Regions from separate parts of the Micromonospora musae genome, predicted to be linked through region 1. Evidence: riboswitches for the same ligand, from Rfam matches in the RefSeq annotation. Region 1 holds a riboswitch; each other region holds the start of a gene.
What was found. Region 1 has a riboswitch for cyclic di-AMP ahead of D7147_RS02490 (coiled-coil domain-containing protein). Riboswitches for the same ligand answer to the same signal wherever they lie in the genome.
Positions count from the first base shown of each region.

Region 2: another riboswitch for cyclic di-AMP. It lies ahead of D7147_RS22055 (LysM peptidoglycan-binding domain-containing protein); the one in region 1 lies ahead of D7147_RS02490 (coiled-coil domain-containing protein).
Region 3: another riboswitch for cyclic di-AMP. It lies ahead of D7147_RS16625 (coiled-coil domain-containing protein); the one in region 1 lies ahead of D7147_RS02490 (coiled-coil domain-containing protein).
Region 4: another riboswitch for cyclic di-AMP. It lies ahead of D7147_RS26860 (C39 family peptidase); the one in region 1 lies ahead of D7147_RS02490 (coiled-coil domain-containing protein).

Region 1 covers NZ_RAZS01000001.1:526,041-531,401, reverse strand. The annotation lists gene D7147_RS02505 (hypothetical protein) at 33-401, opposite strand; partial or broken gene D7147_RS02500 (helix-turn-helix transcriptional regulator) at 878-1,198, opposite strand; gene D7147_RS02495 (carbonic anhydrase) at 1,372-2,025, shown strand; gene D7147_RS02490 (coiled-coil domain-containing protein) at 2,103-3,119, opposite strand; cyclic di-AMP (ydaO/yuaA leader) riboswitch at 3,123-3,254, opposite strand; gene D7147_RS02485 (YibE/F family protein) at 3,421-4,782, opposite strand; gene D7147_RS02480 (heavy metal translocating P-type ATPase) at 4,989-5,361, shown strand, end outside.
Region 2 covers NZ_RAZS01000008.1:7,420-12,780, forward strand. The annotation lists gene D7147_RS22040 (N-acetyltransferase) at 1-107, opposite strand, end outside; gene D7147_RS22045 (hypothetical protein) at 203-505, opposite strand; gene D7147_RS22050 (methyltransferase) at 806-1,822, opposite strand; cyclic di-AMP (ydaO/yuaA leader) riboswitch at 2,139-2,329, shown strand; gene D7147_RS22055 (LysM peptidoglycan-binding domain-containing protein) at 2,327-2,941, shown strand; gene D7147_RS32735 (hypothetical protein) at 3,107-4,591, opposite strand; gene katG (catalase/peroxidase HPI) at 4,909-5,361, shown strand, end outside.
Region 3 covers NZ_RAZS01000005.1:411,459-416,819, forward strand. The annotation lists gene D7147_RS16615 (HelD family protein) at 23-2,140, shown strand; gene D7147_RS16620 (cation diffusion facilitator family transporter) at 2,247-3,161, shown strand; cyclic di-AMP (ydaO/yuaA leader) riboswitch at 3,314-3,443, shown strand; gene D7147_RS16625 (coiled-coil domain-containing protein) at 3,457-4,521, shown strand; gene D7147_RS16630 (hypothetical protein) at 4,647-5,165, shown strand; gene D7147_RS16635 (SRPBCC family protein) at 5,193-5,361, opposite strand, start outside.
Region 4 covers NZ_RAZS01000012.1:50,350-55,710, reverse strand. The annotation lists gene D7147_RS26875 (acyltransferase family protein) at 1-739, shown strand, start outside; gene D7147_RS26870 (hypothetical protein) at 946-1,374, shown strand; gene D7147_RS26865 (hypothetical protein) at 1,523-2,296, shown strand; cyclic di-AMP (ydaO/yuaA leader) riboswitch at 2,694-2,838, shown strand; gene D7147_RS26860 (C39 family peptidase) at 3,078-3,911, shown strand; gene D7147_RS26855 (alpha/beta fold hydrolase) at 4,019-4,762, shown strand; gene D7147_RS26850 (CDP-glycerol glycerophosphotransferase family protein) at 4,773-5,361, opposite strand, start outside.

The DNA of each region.
Region 1 (5,361 bases):
GGCCGTCGGTGCCGGGGCGGATGGCCCTCGGGTCAGGCGAGCGGAGGGCCCCGGCGACCGGGCGCGGCGCGGCCGGCGTCGATCGCCGGGAGAGCCTCGGGCATCGCCGTCAGGGTGCCGACCGCCGGGGTGGCGAGCAGCGGCCGGTCGGCCGGACGGTGCGCGGGAGCCTCGGCCGGGGTCAACCGCTCGGCGGCCGGCGCGATCTCGGGTCGCAGCACCTCGACCTGGCTGCTGACCGAGGTGGGCTGGAGCTGGGCGGCGGTGGCCGGCGGCCCGGCCGGGGCCGCGGCGCCGAGGCCGACGGCGAGCGCGAGCGTGGCCACGGCGAGCCGGGTCAGCTCGCCCAACGTGCGCAGCGTGGCCCGCCAGGTGGGGCGGGCGGACGCTACGGACAGCACGGGACCAACCTACCGCTCTCGGCCGTCGGGCGCAGCCTGGCCGGAACCACCGCCGACGTGACCGTGCCCACCCGTCCTCATCGGACGGACGGTCACCGGTGACCGACGGCGGGCGCGACCGCGGCCCGGCCACCTCGCGGCATCCGGGCCTCGGTCGAGTCGATCAACCGTCCAGGTCACCGGTCCCGGCGTCGTCGACGTCGGACCGGCCCGGGTCGGTCGCGGGCCCGGCGGTGGCGGACCGGGCCGTGTCGGCGGTGGCCCGCCGACTCAGGTGTCGGACCGGCCGCCGTCGGCCGTGGGCCCGGGATCGTCGGCGTCGGACCGGCCCGGGTCGGTCGCGGGCCCGGCGGTGGCGGACCGGGCCGTGTCGGCGGTGGCCCGCCGAGTCAGGTGTCGGACCGGCCGCCGTCGGTCGTGGGCCCGGGATCGTCGGCGTCGGACCGGCCGCCGTCGGCCGTGGACCCGGCGACGGCGGTGTCGGGCAGCTCGGTGAAGAGAGCAAGCAGGGCCCCGACCTCGAGGTCGGCCTCGGCCGGATGGCGGAACCGGCCGGCTGGGTTGAGGGTGTACTCGTTGCGGCGCCCCACCCGGGTCCGGCTGAGATAACCGCCGGCCTCCAGGTCGGCGACGATCGCCTGGGCGGCCCGCTCGGTGACCCCCACCTCGTCCGCGACGTCCCGCAGCCGCGCGGTGGGATTGCGCGCGATGGCGAGCAGCACATGTCCATGATTGGTGAGGAACGTCCAGTTCCGGGTGCCGCCGTACCCGCTCGCGCTCGTCGCCATGGCCGTCATCGTAGGGCCCGGCCCATCCCTCCGATTCCATCGATCGTGACCCGTCCGCGAATACCTGAAACGCAAATCACGTATACCTTGACGTGTCTCCGGGTGGGTGTGACCGTGGACGGGAGCCCGCGGCGGTCACCGTGGGTGATCACACCGATCGCATAGGAAGTCGAGGTGCGGGGATGAGTGGACCCGAAACGCCGGTGCTGCGTCCGGAGCAGGCGCTCGCCGAGCTGATCGAGGGCAACCACCGCTTCGTCACCGGCACCCCGAGCCACCCCAACCAGGACGCCGGCCACCGGGCCGCGGTCGCCGACGAGCAGCACCCGTTCGCGGTGATCGTGGGCTGCTCCGACTCCCGCCTCGCCGCCGAGATCATCTTCGACCGTGGGCTGGGCGACCTCTTCGTGGTGCGTACGGCCGGGCACACCACCGGGCCGGAGGTGCTGGGCAGCGTCGAGTACGCGGTCACGGTGCTGCGCGCGCCGCTGGTCGTGGTGCTCGGGCACGACTCGTGCGGGGCCGTGAAGGCGGCCCGGGAGTCGCTCGACACCGGCACGCAGCCCCCCGGTCACCTGGGCGCGGTGGTGGACGCCGTGCTGCCCAGCCTGCGTCGCGCCGCCGCCGAGGGGGTCGACGACCTCGACCGGATCATCGACCTCCACATCGCGCAGACCGTCGAGGCGCTGCTCGAGAACTCGGCAGTGCTGGCCGCCGAGGTCGAGGCCGGGCGGTGCGGGGTGGTCGGCATGTCGTACCGGCTCGCCGCCGGCGAGGTCCGTCAGGTCGCCGGGGTGCTTCCGCCCGCGGCGGGCGCGGATCCGACGGCGGGCTGACACCCTCCACGACGCCAGGAGAAGCGAGAGGGCCGCCCCGCGAATGCGGGGCGGCCCTTGCCGTTCTCAACCGGTCGCTACAGCAGCGACATGTGCACGTGGTCCGTGTGGTTGGACGGGCCGCTGTAGGACTTCCAGCCGGTGGCCGGGAACCAGATCTGCCGGTTCCAGATCACGTAGTAGATGCCGAGCCGGTCGGCGTTGCGAATGAGGAACGCGGCGACGTTGTTGCCGTACATCCGGGTGTCGTCGTTGTGCCAGGGCGAGAAGCCGCTCTTCTGCAGGGACCAGTCGCAGGCCCGGCCCTTCGGGTGCTCCCACGGCCCGCCCGGTCGGTAGCAGCCGACGAACCGGTTGAAGCCGGCTCGCTTGACCTCCTTGTAGGCGTGCAGCGTGCGGGGCGTGATGCAGCCCGAGGTGGTCGGGTCGGGCTCACTGCACGACATCGGCTTCCAGTCGCCGTCGGCCGTCCGGCCGGGACCCATCCTCGCCACCGGCGAGGTGGCCGAGACGAGACCGCCGGTGAAGCCCTTTCCGCCGACCAGGGCCAGGGCCTTGTCCGCCTCGCGCTTCTGCTTGGCCATGATGGCGGCCTGCTTCTGCTGCTCGCGGACCTCGGTGTCGATCGCCAGCTTGGCGAGCTCGGCGCGGTGCTTGACCTCGTTGATCCGGGACAGCTTCTGCGAGTTGACCATGTTGAGTTCGTCGAGGCCCATCACCCGCTCCACGAAGGAGTCCGGGTCGTTGCTCGACAGCAACATCCCGACCGCGCCCATCCGACCGGTGCGGTACGACTGGGCGGCGACCTGGCCGACCTGCGGCGCCAACGCGTTCAGCTCGGCCTCGGCCCGCTTGACGTCCAGGCCCAGCTCCACCTGGCGCTTCTTGGACTTCTCCAGCTTGGCCTTGGCCGCGGTGTAGTTGCGGTTCGTCGTCTCGACGACGTCGGTGAGCAGTGGCGGGTCGTCGTCCTCGTGCCCGGACGGAACGGCCGGCTTGGGTGCGGCGGACGCCGGGAGGGGCCCGGCGAGCACGGTCAGCGCGGCGATCACGGCCACCACGGGTATCAACCAGCGGCGTAGGGGTGCCGTCACAGTTTTCCCTTCCGTCGACCGCCGACCGGGTTAGCTGACGGGTTCGGGGCGGAAGTGGCCCCTACCGCTGACGCGGACTCACCCCAGGTACCTGGGTTCCCGGCTCGCCGTCCGGCGATTGGGCGGTGGTACCGCAGGCGCCGCTGCGCGCCTTCGGCGGTTACCGGCAGCGAGGTTACCCGAGAGCCCGGCCGGGGAGCTACGCCCGGATGCCGACTAAAGGCGTCATTTCGCCATAGCGCTGGGTAACCAGTGGCGCAGCTGCCAGGCCGGCGAGCCTGCGCGGTCACGTTGAGGAGTGTCACCATGCGCTCTCCGTTCTCCTGTCCGGGTCGGGCCGGCCACCGGGGGTGGCGGGGGGTGGGATCGGGCTCGGGTCGTGTCGCCCGGCGCCCAGCGCCTCCAACACGTCGCTCCGGTCCGGGGCGGGCCGGGTGGTCGGGTGGGTGGGCTTCGCCTCGCCGTCGGCCGGTGCGGCGACTGAGCGTCCGGCCGTCGTGACGATCGCGGCCAGGCCGGTGGTGAGCGGGACGGCGGCGATCAGCCCGAGCGTCGCGACCGCGCTACGGACGATCTCCTGGGCCAGGAACTCGCTGGTGAGGAGCTGACCCACCGGGCGCGAGTCGGCGGTGAGCAGGAGCAGCAGCGGCAGCGAGGCGCCCGCGTACGCGAGCACGATGGTGTTCACCGTGGACGCGATGTGCGCGCGGCCGACCCGGGTCGCGGCCCGGTAGAGCTGGAGCCGGGACAACCCCGGGTTCGCGTGGGCCAGCTCGGTGACCGTGGCCGCCTGGGTGACCGTGACGTCGTCGAGCACGCCGAGCGACCCGATGATGATCCCGGCGAGCAGCAGGCCCCGCAGGTCCACGTCGCCGCGGAACATCGAGAGCGTCAGGGCGTCCTCGCTGCCGAAGCCGGTGAGGTGGGTGGCGGCGGTGGCAGCCGCGCCGAGGACGCCGGTGAGCACCAGGCTGCCGAGGGTGCCGAGCACGGCGACCGAGGTCTGCGCGGTCACGCCGTGCGTCAGGTAGAGCACCACGAACATGATCAGGGCGGCGCCGACCACGGCGACCAGCAGCGGTGAGTGCCCCGCGCCGATGCCGGGCAGGACGAAGGTGAGCAGGATGCCGAAGCTCGCGGCGAGGCCGGCGAGCGCGGCCAGGCCCCGCCACCGTCCGAACGCGACGATCGCCCCGGCGAAGATCAGCGCCAGCCAGACGAGCGGCTGGCCGCGCTGGTGCTCGGCGACGTTCCAACTCGACGACGAGGGGTCGGTCGGATCGGTCAGCTGCACCATGATCACCTCGTCGCCCGCCTCGACGACCGGTGCCCCCGGACCGTCCGGGACCGGCGCCTCGACCTGCTGACCGGCGGCCGGGCCGTCCTGCACACGTACGGTCACCGTGCCGCAGCGCTGTGGCCGTCCACCGGGCGTCCCCTCCGGCGTCTCCGACACCGGGGAGCAGGCCTCGCTCACCACCCGGGTGACGGTGCCGTGATACCGGGCCGGATCGCCGCTGCCCTCCGTCTCCGGAACGTCGCGGGGCCAGAGCACCAGGGCGGCGACCACGGTGGCGAGGACGAGCGGGACGACCGTCACGAGGAGGATCCGTCGCACCCCCGGTGGGGTGGACGGTGCGGGACGGCTGTGGTCGGCGCCCATTACGAATCTCCCAACGAATCCGGGGCAGGGTACGTGCCGGTGGGGCGATCGGCTCAGCGGCGCGGGACCGCCCCGCCACGAAAGATCCGGAGAGTCATCGTCGGAATGCTAACCATGGCGACCCTCCGGCGCCTGTTCACGCCGACGGTGTCACGTCATGACGGCGAAGGCCCCCACGGCGGCGGCCGACGGGGCATGTTGGGTTCATGGCCGCAGATCCGTCACCGCACCACCCGGGCGCAGCCGAGCCGGACCACGGCCGGGGTGGCCACGACAAGCACGCCGGCCACGACCCGGCGATGTTCCGGCGGCGGTTCTGGATCTGTCTGGCGCTCACCGTGCCGGTCGTGGTCACCAGCCACATGGTCATGGAGTGGCTCGGTTACCGGCTCGACGCGCCGGGCCTCACCTGGGTCGGGCCGGTGCTCGGCTCGGTGGTGTTCTGGTGGGGTGGCTGGCCGTTCCTGGTCGGCGCGGTACGCGAGGTGCGGGACCGGGCGCCGGGCATGATGCTGCTCGTCGCCATGGCGATCACCGTCGCGTACGGCGCGTCGCTCGCCACCAGCCTGGGCGCCTTCG
Region 2 (5,361 bases), on a different contig from region 1:
CCCATCGGATCCCAGAGCATGAACGGCGGCCACGCCCCGTCGAAGTCCTCGTCGAGCAGGGCAGCGAGCTCCGGCCGCTCGGCGAGGCTGGCGATGTCGATGGTCACGGCCGCACGGTAGGGGCCCCGCCCCCGCGCCCGCACCTCATATTTCGACGCCGACGGCGCTCCCGGGCCGCGCTACGGGACGGCGCGGCCCCGCCTCACGCCGCGGTGCGGCGGTTCGCCGGCGGCATCGGGACACCGGACCAGGCGGCGGGGGAGTTGTAGGTGACCGCGACGGCGGGTTCACCGGCCGGGCCACCCTGCGCCGCGCTCAGCGCCCGCTGGGCGTTGTTCCACGCCGTGCACGGCCACGGCTCACCGGCGCACAGCAGGTTGCGGCAGCCGCCCTCGCCGTCGGGCTCGTGCGCGTCGGCCACCTCGAGCGCGAGCTTCCACAGCAGCGGGTCGGTCACCTCGTCAGGGCGATCTGTGACGGCCTCGCTACGGCTTGTTTCGGACATGGCTGTCCCCCTCGGGTTCGTGTCCGCCCTACCTTCACCACTGTCTCCCCCCGGTAAACCCCGGTGGCTGGGCGCTGAGCTGCCGGGGTCTCCGTTCCGGATTGTTGCCGACGCGGCCCGGTCCACCCCAGCTTTGACCGCCCACCTGTCGCAGTCATCACGGGAGGTACGCCCCGATGACCACCGCGGATCACCGTCCGCAGTGTCCTGGTGCCGTACGGTCATCGCCGGTGGCGCAGGCGCGTGGGCCCGGCGGCGGCCGGGCGAAAGCATCCGGCCGCCGCACCCACCGTCCCGCGGTCAGGCCCGGCGGGCCACCACCGCGCCGTTGGCGCCCGGAGCGTCGAACAGCACCGTGCGGATGTCGACGAAACCGGTGTCGGTGAGCCAGGTCGCGTACTCGGCGCGGGAGTAGTTACGGCCGCCCTCCGTCTCGACCACCATGTTCATGCCCATCAGTGCCGCCGACGGCGGGCCGGTGCGCTCGTCGTTGAGCAGCAGCTCGCAGATGACGACAGCCCCGCCGGGTGGCAGCGCGGCGTGGCACTTCGCCAGCAACGCCCGGTTCGTGGGCTCGTCCCAGTCGTGCAGGATCATGCTCAGCAGGATGACGTCGTATCCCTGCGGCAGTGCGGGGGCGGCGAGGAAATCACCGGCGACGGTGCCGATCCGGTCGCTCAGGTCGGCGGCCGCTATCCGCTCCTCGGCTCGTACGCAGACATGCGGCAGGTCGAGCACGGTCGCCTGCAGCTCGGGCAGGGTCCGGCACAGCTCGATCGGGAATGCTCCAGCCCCGCCTCCGACGTCGAGCAGCGATCGGTGCGCGCCGAAGTCGTACGCGCCGGCCAGGGCCCGCGCGGTGAAGCTGGACGTGGAGTACATCGCGTCCCAGAACTGGCTGATCATCTCCGGGTCGCTGGTATCGAACATCGACTGCTGGCTCTGCGGGTCCCAGGTCAGCGGCCGGTCCGTGTGCAGCGCTTCGGAGATTCGATGCCACGGCAGATACGTACGCAGGTCGGAGTAGCGGATCTGGCCGCCGAAGTAGTACGGGCGCCCCTCGACCAGGAACTGTTCGGCGAGTTCGGAGTTGCGGTAGCCCGCGCCGGAGCGCTCCAGCAGGCCGAGTGAGGCGCACGCCGCCAGCAGCATGTCCGCCGGGCGCTCGGCCAGACCGAACTCGGCGGCTGCCTCGCCCACGGTGATGGTGCGCCCGCCCGCGAGCCGGGTGAACAGGCCGAGCTCGACGCCGACGGCGAGAGTCTTGAAGCCCCAGACACCGGCGACGAGATTCATCAGGGGAGTTGGATTGATCATGAAGACATCAGAGCATGCGCATCTGTTTGACATGTCGGGGGTGCCGGGAGTTGGTCGGCTGCTGGCGATCTGATTCGCGCGGCGCGACCGGCGATGTCACGTCTGGTCGTCGTTCGGTGGGCAGGTCGTGACCATCCTCCCTGTCGGACGGTTCGGTCCCGCCGGAAGCGTCCGGTTCGTCACTGCCGCACAGCCGGGCGAGGCGCGCAACTCGAGCGCCGGCCGCCCCGCGCGACCCGGTGAAGAACTTCACAGGAAGTGGGCAATCGTCGCGAATGGTGCCTAGCGTCGGTCGGGTTCGCCGACGCGAACACCGCGACCGGTAACGCCAAATCCTGCCGCCGGTCGTCGGAACGTCACCCGGGCAGGAGCGGGGGACCCACCGTTTCCCGGCGTCGCCCGCCTCCCAGGTCAGGGCGGCGCCTCGGGGTGAAGCCGCCCATCGTGCGGCCGGGCTCCTCAGTCCGAACCCGACAGCTCACCTCGTCGGCGTGGAGGAAACCAATGGCATCTGCCTACCATCCCCGTCACCGTGCCGTCACCGCCAGTCGCCTCGCCGTGGGCACCCTGGCCGCCGGCGCGATCACCGGCGCCGTCGCGCTCTTCGGTGCCGCCCCCGCACAGGCGGCGGTCAACTGGGACGCCATCGCCCAGTGCGAGTCCAGCGGCGACTGGCACATCAACACCGGGAACGGCTACTTCGGTGGCCTGCAGTTCTCCCAGAGCACCTGGGAGGGGTACGGCGGCACGAAGTACGCCGCCCGCGCCGACCTCGCCTCCCGTGCCGAGCAGATCGCGATCGCCGAGAAGGTGCTCGACGGTCAGGGCATCGGCGCGTGGCCGACCTGCGGCAAGGAGGGGGGCTCGACGTCGTCGAAGTCGACCGGCGCGTCGAAGCGCCCCTCGGGCGGCGAGACGAAGTCCACCACCGGCACCCGGCAGCACGACACGTCGACCCCCGGCGGCGAGACGTACGTGGTGAAGCCGGGGGACACCCTCTCGGAGATCGCCGCGGCGCAGCACGTGGCCGGCGGCTGGCACGCCCTGTACGAGCGCAACAAGCGAGTGGTCGGCGACGACCCGGGATTGATCTTCCCGGGTCAGCGTCTCGCCGTCTGAGCCCGCAGCGCGTGGCTTCCTGATCTCCGGATCCGGGTCGCCGGCCGTGGGTGGTCGGGGTCGGTCCGACCGACCCCGACGGCCGCGGCTCGTCGTCCACCGCGCCGTCCAGCCGAGCGGTCCGGCCGACCCTGAGCCGCCTGAACGCCGAGCAGTCGGCGGCGCTCAGGCGGTCAGCAGCCCGGCGAGGCTGAGCTGGTTGACGGCGGCGCCGACATCGGCCCCGGGGACGCGGGTGAAGAGCGCCGCCACGTGGTGCGCGGTCGCCCCGCCGTTACCGATGGCGGTCAGCAGGGCCGCGCAGGCGGGGTCGGTGCCAGGACCGGTCTGGCTGGTCATCGCGCGCACCGTCTCGTCGAAACTCCGGACCGGCGGAAGGGGCACGTCGAGTTCACCGGACGTGTCGGTGGCTCCCCGGTGCCAGCGGCCACCGACCCACCAGAGGCAGAACGTCAACAGCCCATTGCGGTTGCGGGTGTTGAGAACGCTGTCGGTGACCCAGGCGGGCGCTCCGGAGTAGAGGTCGGGCAGCGGCCGGCCGCCGTTGTAGGCGGCTTCGAGCAGGGGAGAGTCCCACTTCCCGCCGGAGAGGACCGCGCGTTCACCGGGGAGCACGAAGAGGACCGAGCCGCTGCGACGGTCGCTCTCGTACCAGGCGTGGCCGGGGAAGATCCGCGGACCCCAATCCGACCTGACGCCGACGTACACGGCGGAGAGCGCCGCCCATCGGGCCCAGACGTCCGCCAGTTGGGGGACGCCGTCGACGGCGACGCCGTTGCGGCCGGTGGCGGCTGCGGCGGCCGCCCGCTGCGGATCGCGTCCCTGGGCGGCGGGCCCGGCGACGTATCCGGCGAGCCAGACCGGTACCCGCGGGCGGGGGTAGGCGGCCAGGTCGTTGCGGTAGTGGTCGGCGGTCAACAGTTGGTCGTCGGGGAAGGGCTGGTCGCCGTAGTCGTACTCCACGGTCAGCACACCGCGGTTCGTGACGGTCAGCAGCAGCCGCCACCACGGCCCGGCCGGCATCTGCGCGGCGACGTCGCGTTGGTGGCGAACCAGTTCGCCGATGCTCAACGGCACGGGCGCCGCCGCCGACCTGTCGCCGGAGAAGAACCACAGCTGGGCGACCTCGGCGGAGACGGTGAAGGCGAATTCCGCCGAGAGCCGGTCCCAGCCGGGCGGTCCGAGTTGGGCCAGCTGTTGGGCGATCGGCTCGAGCAGCCGGGACGCCTCCGCGGCGATGGCGGCCTCGTCGGGTGAACCGTCGACCACGGTGAAGCTGCTGACGGCCGGCGGATGCCCCGCCGCGGCCTGGTGGAACGCCCGCTCGAACTCGGCCATGAACTGTGCCTCGTCCGACCCGGCGGAGGCGTGCGCGTTCGCGATCTCCTGCGTCGTGAACCGGTCCTGCGCCGCCTGGGGAGGGACGGAGGAGGAGACCTCCTCGATGCGGCCGGAGTCTCCGACCAGGAACACCGACCGCCCCACCGGCATGTCGAGGAACGCCATCGGGTCACTCTCGTCGACGATGACCGGCGCGTACACGCTCCAGCCCGCCTCGAAGCGATCCGCCGCCAGTCCTTCGGTCGGGTAGTCCAGGCCGTGGGACCGGATCCAGTTCGCCACCAACGAGATGGCTTGCGCCGCGTCCATGCATGATCCTCTCGCCGGGCCCTCACCCTATGCGGGCCGTCGAGGATCCGGAAGGACTCCCAACCGGCGTCGGCAGGGCAGGCCGAGTGACGTCCAGCCCATTATCTTGACTGATTCCAGAAAACGAAGAAGACTCCCGGGCGCGCGGTGCATACGCATTCGTGCCCCGACCCGGACCCGCAACCGGCCTGACCGCCGCCGACGACCACGGCTCCACGATCGGCGAGACCCAGGCCGGCCACCGGGGCCGTTCGCCCCGGCCGGTCCGTCCCGAGCAACACCTGATCCCCCTGAGAAGTAAGCACGGAAGGAACCCGATGTCCGAGAACCACGACGCCGTCGTCCACGACGCGGAGGCGGGCAGCGAGTCACGCTGCCCGGTCGCGCACGGACGCGCCCCCCACCCGACCCAGGGCGGCGGTAACCGCGGCTGGTGGCCGAACCGGCTCAACCTGAAGATCCTCGCCAAGAACCCGGCCGTGGCGAACCCGCTCGGGGTGGAGTTCGACTACGCCGAGGCGTTCAAGTCCCTCGACCTGGCCGCCGTCAAGCAGGACATCGCGCAGGCCCTGACCACCTCGCAGGAGTGGTGGCCGGCCGACTTCGGCCACTACGGCCCGTTCATCGTTCGCATGGCCTGGCACAGCGCGGGCACCTACCGCATCAGCGACGGCCGTGGCGGTGCCGGCGCCGGCCAGCAGCGCTTCGCACCCCTGAACAGCTGGCCGGACAACGGCAACCTCGACAAGGCCCGCCGCCTGCTGTGGCCG
Region 3 (5,361 bases), on a different contig from region 1:
CGGCAAGGGATCAGGAGCGAGCGTGACCGACCAGACCACCCTGGAGCAGGAGATCGCCGTCGAGCAGCGGCATCTCGACCGGGTGTACGCCCGACTCGCCGAGCTGCGGCGGTCGGCGGTCCGCGCCGAACGGGACGGCTACCGGCTCGCCCGGGTCGGGAACTTCGGCGCTCTGGTCGAGCGGGACGCCATGGTCTTCCACGCCGCGCAGCGGCGCCACGCGCTCGACGCCGAGCACGAGGGGCTGGTCTTCGGCCGGCTCGACCTGCGTGACCATCAGGTGCTGCACGTCGGTCGGCTCGGCATCCGGGACGAGAACGCGGCCAGCCTCGTGGTCGACTGGCGGGCTCCGGCGGCAGCCGCCTTCTACCAGGCGACGCCGGCCCAGCCGCAGGGCGTGGTGCGCCGCCGGACGATCCAGTCGAGCGGGGAGCGGGTCGTACGGATCGAGGACGACCTGCTCGATCCGGGCGCCGCGCCGCCGGAGATGGCGGTGGTGGGCGACGGTGCGCTGCTCGCCACGCTCTCCCGGGCCACCGGCCGGGGCATGCGGGACATCGTGGCGACCATCCAGCGGGAGCAGGACGAGGCGATCCGCTCCCCCGGCTCCGGAGTCACGATCGTCTCCGGCGGCCCCGGCACCGGCAAGACGGCCGTCGCCCTGCACCGGGCGGCCTACCTGCTCTACTCCGACCGCAGCCGGTACGCCGGAGGCGGCATCCTGGTCGTCGGCCCCTCCTCGGTCTTCGTCGAGTACATCGCCTCGGTGCTGCCCTCCCTCGGTGAGGAGACCGCCACCCTGCACTCCCTGGGCACGCTCTTCCCCGGGATGACGGCGACCCGGACCGACCCGCCCGAGGTCGCCGCGGTGAAGGGCTCGCTGCGGATGCGCCGGGTGCTGGAGCGCGCGGCCCGGGACGCCGTACCGGGTGGGCCGACGGAGCTGCGCCTGCTCTACCGCGGCGAACTGCTGCGGCTGGAGCGGCGGGAGTTGGACGCGATCCGGGATCGTGCGCTGCCGCGGGGCGCGCGCCGTAACGAGGTGCGCCGGGCAGGCTTCGACGGTGTCTTCGCGGCGCTCTGGGCGCAGGCTCGCCGGCTGAACATCGGCAGGCTGCCGGAGCAGCGCGCCTTCGAGGACGAGATCGCCGACCGGCCGGAGTTCCGGGAGTTCCTCAAGGCCTGGTGGCCGCGGCTGCACCCCCGGCACGTGCTGGGCTGGCTGGCGAGCCCCGAGCGGCTGCGCCGGTACGCCGGGGGCGTCCTCTCCGGGGCGGAGATCCGGCTGCTGACGAATGCGTACCGGACCCTGGACGGCGAGGGGCTGACGATCGCCGACATCGCGCTGCTGGACGAGCTCGACGCGCTGCTCGGCAAGCCGGTGCGGCCGGCCCGGGCGAAGCGGGATCCGTTCCAGCTGGCCGGCGGGGTGCGTGAGCTGAGCACCTACGCCGACCGGCAGCGGGCGGCCCGGGAGGCGGCGCGGGAGCGCCCGGCCGACTACCGGGAGTACGCGCACGTGGTGGTGGACGAGGCGCAGGACGTCTCGCCGATGCAGTGGCGGATGATCGGTCGCCGCGGCCGCCTGGCGTCCTGGACGGTGGTGGGCGATCCGGCGCAGACGGCGTGGACCGGTGATCCGGCGGAGCTGACCCGGGCCCGGGACCAGGCGCTGGGCCGGCGCCGCCGGCACCACTTCACGCTCACCACCAACTACCGCAACTCGGCGGAGATCTTCGCGGTGGCGGCGGCCGAGATCCGCCGGCTCGACCCGGACCTGGCGCTGCCCACCGCGGTCCGCTCCACCGGCGTCGAGCCGGTCGAGCTGGCGGTGCCGGTGGCGGAGCTGGAGAGCGCCACGGTGGCGGCGGCCGCGACGCTGCTGGACGAGGTGGAGGGGACGGTCGGGGTGATCACGCCGGTGCCCCGCCGGAACGAGGTGGCCGGCTGGCTCGGCGCGCGGGGCGGGTCCCGCCTCCAGGTGGTGACCAGCCTGGAGGCGAAGGGTATGGAGTACGACGGGGTGGTGCTGGTCGCGCCGAGCGAGATCCGGGCGGATCCCGGCTCGGGCGTCCGGACGCTCTACGTGGCGCTCTCCCGCGCCACCCAGCGGCTGAGCACGGTCGACCCGACCGGCTGACGTTCCCCGACTTCTCGGTTCGGCCGTCGCGCATGGCCGACGGTTGCATACATTGCGATGTGAGCATATGTTTGACCGGTCCGAACCGTCGACGGAGGGTGGTTTCGTGGGCGCGGGTCATGGCCACGAGGAGACGGTGGCGAACGCCGCCCAGCATCACCGTGGCCGACTCTGGGCGGCATTCGGACTGCTGGCCGTCCTCATGGTGGTCGAGGCTGTGGCCGCCCTCCGCACCGGCTCGCTGGCCCTGCTCTCCGACGCCGGGCACATGTTCACCGACGTGCTCGGCATCGGCATGGCCCTCGCCGCGATCACCGCGACCCGGCACGCCAACCGGGACCCGCAGCGCACCTTCGGGCTCTACCGACTCGAGGTGCTGGCCGCGCTCGCCAACGCCGTCCTGCTCTCCGGGGTCGCCGTCTACGTGGTGATCGAGGCCGTCGGCCGCTTCGGCGACCCGCCGGAGGTGCTCGCCGGCCCGATGCTGGCGGTGGCCGTGCTGGGCCTGCTGGCCAACGTGGTCGCCTTCTTGCTGCTGCGGCCCGGGGCAAAGGAGAGCATCAACCTCCAGGGCGCCTACCTCGAGGTGCTCGGCGACCTGCTCGGCTCGCTCGGCGTGATCGGCGCGGCGCTGCTCATCACGGTCACCGACTGGTGGTGGGCCGACCCGCTGGTGGCGATCGCCATCGGCGTGTTCATCCTGCCGCGCACCTGGAAGCTCGGCCGGGCGGCGGTCCGCATCCTCGTCCAGGCCGCGCCGAAGCACCTCCAGGTGACGGCGGTGCACGATCGGCTCGCGGCCGTGCCCGGTGTGGCCGGCGTCCACGACCTGCACGTCTGGACGCTCACCTCGGGCATGGAGGTCGCCTCCGCGCACCTCACCATGGCCTCCGGCGCCGACGTCGGCACGGTGCTCACCGCCGCGCGGACCGCCCTGCACGAGGACTTCCACATCGAGCACGCCACGTTGCAGATCGAGCCGGGCGCGGCACCCGGGGCCTGCGGGTCCTGTGAGTGGTAATGAGCACATCCTTAATTCTGGGAGTGTATTGTCCGATATGCCGGAATTATCGGTGACCACAGCAGCACCGAGAGTCACATCTGCTGCGTAGGGCTCGCTGGCCCCGGTAGTCTCGGCTCCGGCCTCCGGTAGGTGGCGCTCACGGGCGCCGGCGGCGGCCAACGCCTAATCGCCGACGTTCGGCGAGCCGGGGAACCACGTTCCTGGGGTGCATCCGCGCGAGCGGTAGGGATCTTCCGTCCCGAACCCGTCAGCTAACCCGGTCGGCTGGCGGAAGGACATGCGCATGCCAGTAGTGGCACCCGTACGACGACGCGCCGCCCGGATGGTGGCCCTGATCGCCGCGACGCTCGCCCTCGCCGTCGCGCTCAGCCCCGGCACCGCCACCGCGTCCACTCCCCCAGCGGCCCTGCCCGCCGCGGTTCCCAGCAACGACGCCGAGGGCGGCACCCCCGCGCTCCGCGCCCAACTGGAGGCGGCGAGCAAGGGCTGGCTCGACGCGAAGGCGGCCCTCGCCCGCTCGACCCAGCGGCAGCAGCAGCTCACCGCGCAGCTCCGGACGACCGACACCGAACTGGCGCAGCGCAGCGGCAAGGTCGGCGAGATCGCCGGGGTCGCCTACCGCACCGGCCGGCTCGGCACCATCTCGGCGCTGCTCAACAGCACCAGCCCGGACGGCTTCATGGACCGCGCCGCCGCCCTGGACGCCGTAGCCGCCAACGAGGACCGGGTGCTGCGCGAGCTGATGGAGACCCGGGACACGGCGAACCGGACCCGCGCCGCGCTGGACGGTGAGATCAAGGAGCAGCGCAAGCAGGTCGCCGTGATGGCGAAGCGCAAGCAACAGGCCGAGCGGGCCATCGAGGTGGCCAACGCCAACACGGTCCGCGCCACGGCCGGAGGTTCCAACCGGGGCACCTCCACCGCGAACGCCGCACCGGCGCCCCGCAACCCCGACGGCTCCTGGCCGAAGGAGTCGTGCAGCGTCAACGACCCGACACCAGCGAGCGGCTGCATCACCCCACGCATGCTGCACGCGCTCAACCAGGCCAAGGCGGCCGACTTCACCCGCTACGTCTCCTGCCACCGAAACGGCGGCTCCGGCGAACACCCCAAGGGCCGGGCCTGCGACTTCGCCGCGCAGAAGAACGGGTTCGGCGGCGACGCCACCGGCGGCGACAAGACGTACGGCAACAACCTGGCCGCGTACTTCATCCGCAACTCCGACCGGCTCGCGGTGCTCTACGTGATCTGGTACCGGCAGATCTGGCTGCCCAGCAGCGGATGGAAGTCGTACAGCGGGGCGGGCGGAGACCCGTCGAGCGACCACACGAACCACGTGCACCTCTCGGTGTACTGACCTCGCGGCCGCGGGTGGCCCGGTCCGGCCACCCGCACCGCCGGAGGCGGTACGTCGCGGGACGTACCCGGGATGTCGTCGCTCGGCGGACGATCCGGCCGGTCCGCGCGGGCAGCATCACGGGCATGACCCGAACACCGCCCACCGCGCGCAAGGCGCTGCTCACGCTGCACCTGGTCACCTCGCTGGGGTGGCTCGGCGCGGACCTGGTCCTGCTCACCCTCGGCGTGGCGGTGCTGCGCGGCGCCGACCCGGACGTGGTCTATCCGGTGGCCGCGCTGATCGGCACGGTGCTCTTCGCCCCGCTGGCCGTCGCGGTGTGGACGGTCGGCGTGGCCAGCGCCCTGCTGACCCCGTGGAAGCTCCTCCGGTACCGCTGGGTGTTGGTGAAGCTGCTGATCACCACGGCGATGGTCGTGCTGGTGCTCTTTCTGCTCACCCCGAACCTGCGCGCCGCGGGCGAGCTCGGGGCCGCCCTCCCGGCGCGGGACCGGGCCGACCTGGTGATCGCGCCCGCCGTGTCGACCGGCCTGATGGTCATCGCGACGGTGCTCTCCACGTACAAGCCGTGGGGGCGGATGCGCCGGACCGGGTCGCCCGCGCCGGGCCGGCGCTCGCCGGTGGCCGGCCGCGCGGGCGCCTGACCGGCTCCACCAAACCCCCGGCGTCTGTCAGGACGTGGCGGGCGGTCCCTTCCGGTCGCGGTCGAGCGCACCGGCGAGCCGGTTCGCCAGTGTCAGGTGCGCGGCGCGGGCCTGCCGGAAGGCGTACGCGAAGAGCGGCGCGGGCGCGGCGAGGGTGATCTCGACGTCGATGCGCAGCTGCCCGTCCGCCTCGGTG
Region 4 (5,361 bases), on a different contig from region 1:
GGACTTCCGGGGCGGCCACTTCTACAGCATGAACAACGTGAGCTGGTCGCTCTCCTGCGAGTTCTTCTTCTACCTCTGCCTACCGCTGGCGCTGCCGCTGGTCCGCCGGGCGCGGGCCGGGCTGCTCTGGGCGGTCGTCGTCGCGGTGCCGCTGCTGATCCTGGCGCTCTGGCCGGCTCAGTTGCTGGTGCCCGAGGAGTACCGCTGGTGGTTCACCCAGATCTTCCCGCTGACCCGGTCCCTGGAGTTCTGGATGGGGGTGGCCGCCGCCGAGCTGATGCTGCGCGGCCGGTGGCGCGGTCCACGGCTCCCCCTGGCCAGCCTCCTCTTCGTCGCCGTCTGGGTGGCCGCCGCCGGATGGATCCGCGCCGAGTTCTGGGCCGCGCTCCTGGCGGCCGCCTACCTCCTGGTCATCACCGCGGCGGCGGACGCCGACGTGCGCGGCCTCCGCTCGCCGTGGCGGTCCCGTCCGATGATCTGGCTCGGTGAGGTCTCCTTCGCCTTCTACCTCGTCCACGTCCTCGTCATGACGACCGTGCTGCGGTTGACCGGGGACTGGGGTGTCGGCCTGCCCGGGTGGTGGGGGCCGGCCGCCGTGCTCGGGTTCCTCCTGCTGAACCTGGTCCTGGCCGGGCTCCTGCACCGCTGGGTCGAGATGCCGATGATGCGCCGGCTCGGTCCACGCCGTGCCCGTCCGTCCGCGGCCCCCGCCGCCCCCGCCCCCGCCCGCTCCCGCTGACCGCGGGCCGAGCCGGCTCGACTCGCCTCGTCGAGCGGGCCGGACGGCCCCGCCGCCGCTCGGCTTCCCCGGCCCCGGGTGTCCCTCCGACTCGGTGCCAAACTGCCCCTGAGCTGGGACGTCCACCCTGGTCGGTGCGGTCGGCGCGGCGTCGCGACACGCCCGGCTACCGTGCGACTCCGGTGGTGCGGGGGTAGCGTTGCCCCATGCCTTCCTTCGCGCTCACCGATCCCCTGTGGTGGGTGGCGCGTTGGGCCGCTCGGTTGCTGGCCAGCCTCGCGGTGGCCGGCGCGTTGACCGTCGGGTCGCTGGCGCCGTTCGGGGCTCCGCACCCGCAGGCCACCACCGAGTCGCCGTCGCTCACCGGCTCGTGGGCCTGCGACTGCGCTCCCACGTTCGTCGGCGCGCCCGACTCCCCGGTCGTCGCCGTCGCGCACGGCACCGTCGCACCGCAGAGCACCGCCGAGGCCGCCGGCCCGCCGGCCGCCGCACCGTCCGCGCCCGGTGTCACAGTCGAGCCGTTCGCCCTGGTCGCACCGGTGGCCGCCGCGGTCGCCGTCGCGGCCACCGAGGCGCACCCGCAGCGCAACGCGATCCCGACCGTTCGAGCGCCCCGGGCCCCGCCCGGCGCCTGACCCGTCGGCGGGAGCAGGAAACCCTCCCGCCGCGCCCGCCGAACGCGTCAACCGCGCCCGCCCCGGCGCCCCGCGCGGCCGAGTCGGCCCCGCCCCGGGTGGCCGGGCGGCTTCCCGCATTCGCGTCTGCCTGCCCCGAGGTGTCGACATGGAGAAAACCGTCCTCTACCAGTTCCTCGTCGAGGTGCCGCAGGCCGCCGCCATCTGGTCGGCCCTGCTGGTACTGGCCCTGATCGTGCTCACCGTGCTGGTCGCCCGCCCCGAACGCGACCGCCCGGAGGACGACCGGAGCGCCCCGACCGTGCCGTCCGACCGGGAGTTGGCGACGGCCGAGGCGACAGACCTGCGCCGGTACGCCGAGGAGGTGGCGGTCGCCGCCGCGGGCGCGGCGCAGACCGCCCGACGGAGACGGGACGCGTGGTCGACCGCCCAGGCCGATCTGGACCGGGCCTGGGCGGCGTACGACGAGGCCGACAGCGCCGCCCGCCGGTTCGCCGGCGCGGGCGCCCTGCCGACGCCCCGCACGCCCCACACCCCAGCGGAGTACGCGGCCCGGGAGCGGCACCTGCACCGGGCGGCCACGGCGGCGTACTGGCGGGGCGATCTCACCCTGCGCCAACTCGGCGACGTCTTCGGACACCGCGACGGCTGGGATCCCCGTCTGCACCCGGTCGAGCAGGAGGTGCGCCTGGCCCGGGTGGTCCGGGACGGCCGGCTGGCCGGATACCGGGCCGCTCAGGAGCGGGAGCGTCGCGCCTGGCGGGACGCCGAACTCGCCGCCGAGGCGGCCCGCGCGCTGGCCACCGAGGCGTACGCGGCGGCGGTCCGCGTCCGGCCGGGCCGGTCGACGGCGACCCGGCCGGCGAGCACCGCCCCCGCCCGCCTGGTGACCGCCCGTTGGCACCCGGCGAGGGTCGGCTGACCGGGCCGCTCCCCGACCGACTCGTCTCCTGGAAGATCGGGCGGCCCGGTCGTCCGGACCCCGCACCTCAGGGTGGGAGTTGATCGCCGTGCCGGCGGATGTCGGTCGAATTCCGCCGGCAACTCCGTGAGCCCGGTCACAACGGCCCGGAAACGGTCAGCGGGTCCAGCCGGTTCGAATCATCCCGGCCCTTTGACAAGGTTGTCGTCGGCCCGTCCTGTTGCGCCCCCCGAACGCCGCCGTAACTGCCCGTCCCATTGAGTCCCGTCAGCGGCCAAACGCCCGGAAAAATTGTCAGACGGAACAGGTTTAAGCAGGTGGCGAAGGGTTGGCAGGCTCCTCGTCGACCAGTAGTGTCGGCCCGTCCGGTGCGGTACCCGATCGCAAGAGGCGACGCCGCGCCGACCCGCCTAATCGTTGTTCTTCACGAGCCGGGGACCCACATGTACGTCCGGGGTGAATCCGCGAGCCACGGCCCGCGGTAGGGCGATCTTCCCGCCCGAATCCGTCAGCTAACCCGGTAGGCGGTGCCGGAAGGAGTTCCATCCCTGTGGTGCACGAACCCACCCCTCGGCCGTCCCCGAACCTCCACGGCGCCCCGGTGCCCGCGCTCGCCCGCCTCGTAGCGGCGAGCTGATCCGGCACCCGCGTCACGCCGCCCGGTCCACCGGGCGATCCCCTGAGCGATCCACCAACCGCACGCGGACCAGGTCCGCGCGGTGACGCCTACCCGATTCCCGGTACGGCGGCCGGTCGCTCACCCCCGAACCGTGGAGGAACCGTGAAGCACACCCTGAAGCGTCAGCTCCGTCGCCTGGCCGCCGCGCGGCCGTACCAGATCGCCGCCGCCTCGGCCGCGGCGCTGGTGCTGGCGACCACCACCGGCGCCCTGCTCAACGGCGCCGACGAGGCGCCCGCCGCGCAGCGCGCCTCCGCCGCGGTCGCGGCCGAACTGCGCAGCGACGCCGGCATCGCCTCGCTCAGCGAGCAGCAGCCCACCACACCGGCGGCCGACTCGCCCACGGCCAGCTCGCCCACCGCCGGCGCACCGGCGGCGAAGAAGGCCGCGAACCCCGACCTGACCCGCAAGCCGACCCCGCCGAAGCCGCCGTCGAGCAAGGTCCTCGACTACGACTACCAGGCGCAGACCACCTTCTACTACTGCGGGCCCGCCGCCACCCGCAACGCGCTCAGCGCCACCGGCATCGAGCGCGGCCAGGACGACCTCGCCACGCAGCTCGGCACCACCGAGATGGGCACCAACTCCGCCGAGGACACCACCCGGGTGCTGAACGCGGTGGTCAAGGGCAACCCGTACAAGACCACCATGTTCCCGACCGCGCCGCGTCCCGCCCAGATGGACCGGCTCCAGGCCGACATCGTCCGCGCCATCACCGACGGGCGCGGCGTGGTCGCGAACATCGTCGGCGACGCCGTCGACACCGACGGCGGCTGGCACTCCTTCGGCGGCGGGCACTACATCGCCGTCGTCGGCTACCGGGACCAGGGCCGCACCGTGAAGATCGCCGACTCGGCGAACCCGGCGGTGCCGTCGTACTGGATCACCACGATCGACCTGGCGAACTGGATCACCTCCCGCGGTTACTCCGCCTGACGATCGCGTTCACCTCGGGCGCCGGCACCTGATCAAGGGGCCGGCGCCCGTCGTCGTACCGGATCTCCACCCTCGCCCTGCCGACGCCGCGATGGCAGACTGCGTCCATGACCGACGCCGGTGCCCGTACGCCCGGCCGGCCCGCGCTCCTGCTGCTGCACGGCATGGGCGCGACCGGCGAGGTGTGGCTGCCCTGGGCGGCCCTGCTGGAACGCCGGTGGGAGGGGCGCTGGCTGGCGCCGGACCTCGCCGGCCACGGCACCTCACCACCGCTGCCCGCCTACGACTTCGGCACGCTGGCCGAGCGGGTGGCCGAGGCGCTCGCACCGGACGACCGCCTGATCGTGCTGGGGCACTCGCTCGGCGGCGTGGTCGGCCTGACGCTCGCCGCGCGGGACGCCGGATTACCGGTCGCCGCTGTCGTCGGGCTCGGCATCAAGGCGGTCTGGTCCGGCGCCGAGTTGGCGAAGGCGCGGGAGCTGGCCGCCCGTCCGGTCGCCTGGTACGCCGACCGCGACGCCGCCGCCGAGCGCTACCTGCGGGTCTCCGGGCTGGCCGGACTGGTCGCCCCCGACGATCCGAGGGTGACGGCCGGGCTGCGCCAGGTGGATGGGCGCTGGCGACTGGCCATGGACCCCGCGGCGTTCGCGGTCGGCGAGCCGGACCTGTCGGCGCTGCTCGCCGCCACCGACGTGCCGATCCTGCTGGCGCGCGGCGAACACGACCCGTTGGTCACCGACGCGCAGCTGCGGCGCTACGGGGTTCCGGTCGCCACGCTTGCCGGGCTCGGCCACAACGCCCACGTCGAGGACCCGGAGGCGGTGCTGGCGCTCGTCGAGTCGTACCGCTGAGCGGCCGGCCTCAGGCGGTCGGCAGGGGTGCCGCCTCCGCTGCGGCCGGCCGGCCGACGCGCGGCGTCGGCGTCCGTCCGGCCGGCTCCAGCTCGCGCCGGGCGGCGGCGAGGAAGGCCTCGGCGTACGACTCGGCCGGGAAGTCGCCGAGGTAGCGTCGCCGGGTCTCCCAGCGCTGCGCGGAGAGCGGGTCGGTGTCGAGCAACCGGTCCAGCACCTCGTCCAGGTCGGCCATGTTCCGGCGCAGCACGTACCCGGCGGCCGCCAGCGGGAACCGCTCGGTGAACGCGTCGCCGTCGGCCCCCATGTCCGTCACCGCGAACGGCTTGCCGGAGTAGAGGTAGTCCGAGATGACTCCGGAGACGTCGGAGACCAGGGCGTCGGAGCGGTTCACGCACTCCACCAGGCTCAGGTCCCGGCTCGCGGCCGCGCCCCAGAGGTGCTGCCGGCCGGTCCGGGCCCGGTCGGCGGCGAGCAGCTCGGTCAGCCGGCCGAGCTGCCGGGCGGACGCCGGGTTCTGCGTGGTGTACGGGTGTGCGCGCAGGATGACCGTCGCGCCCCGGTCCAGCAGCCGCCGCAGCAGCGGCTCGGCCACCGGC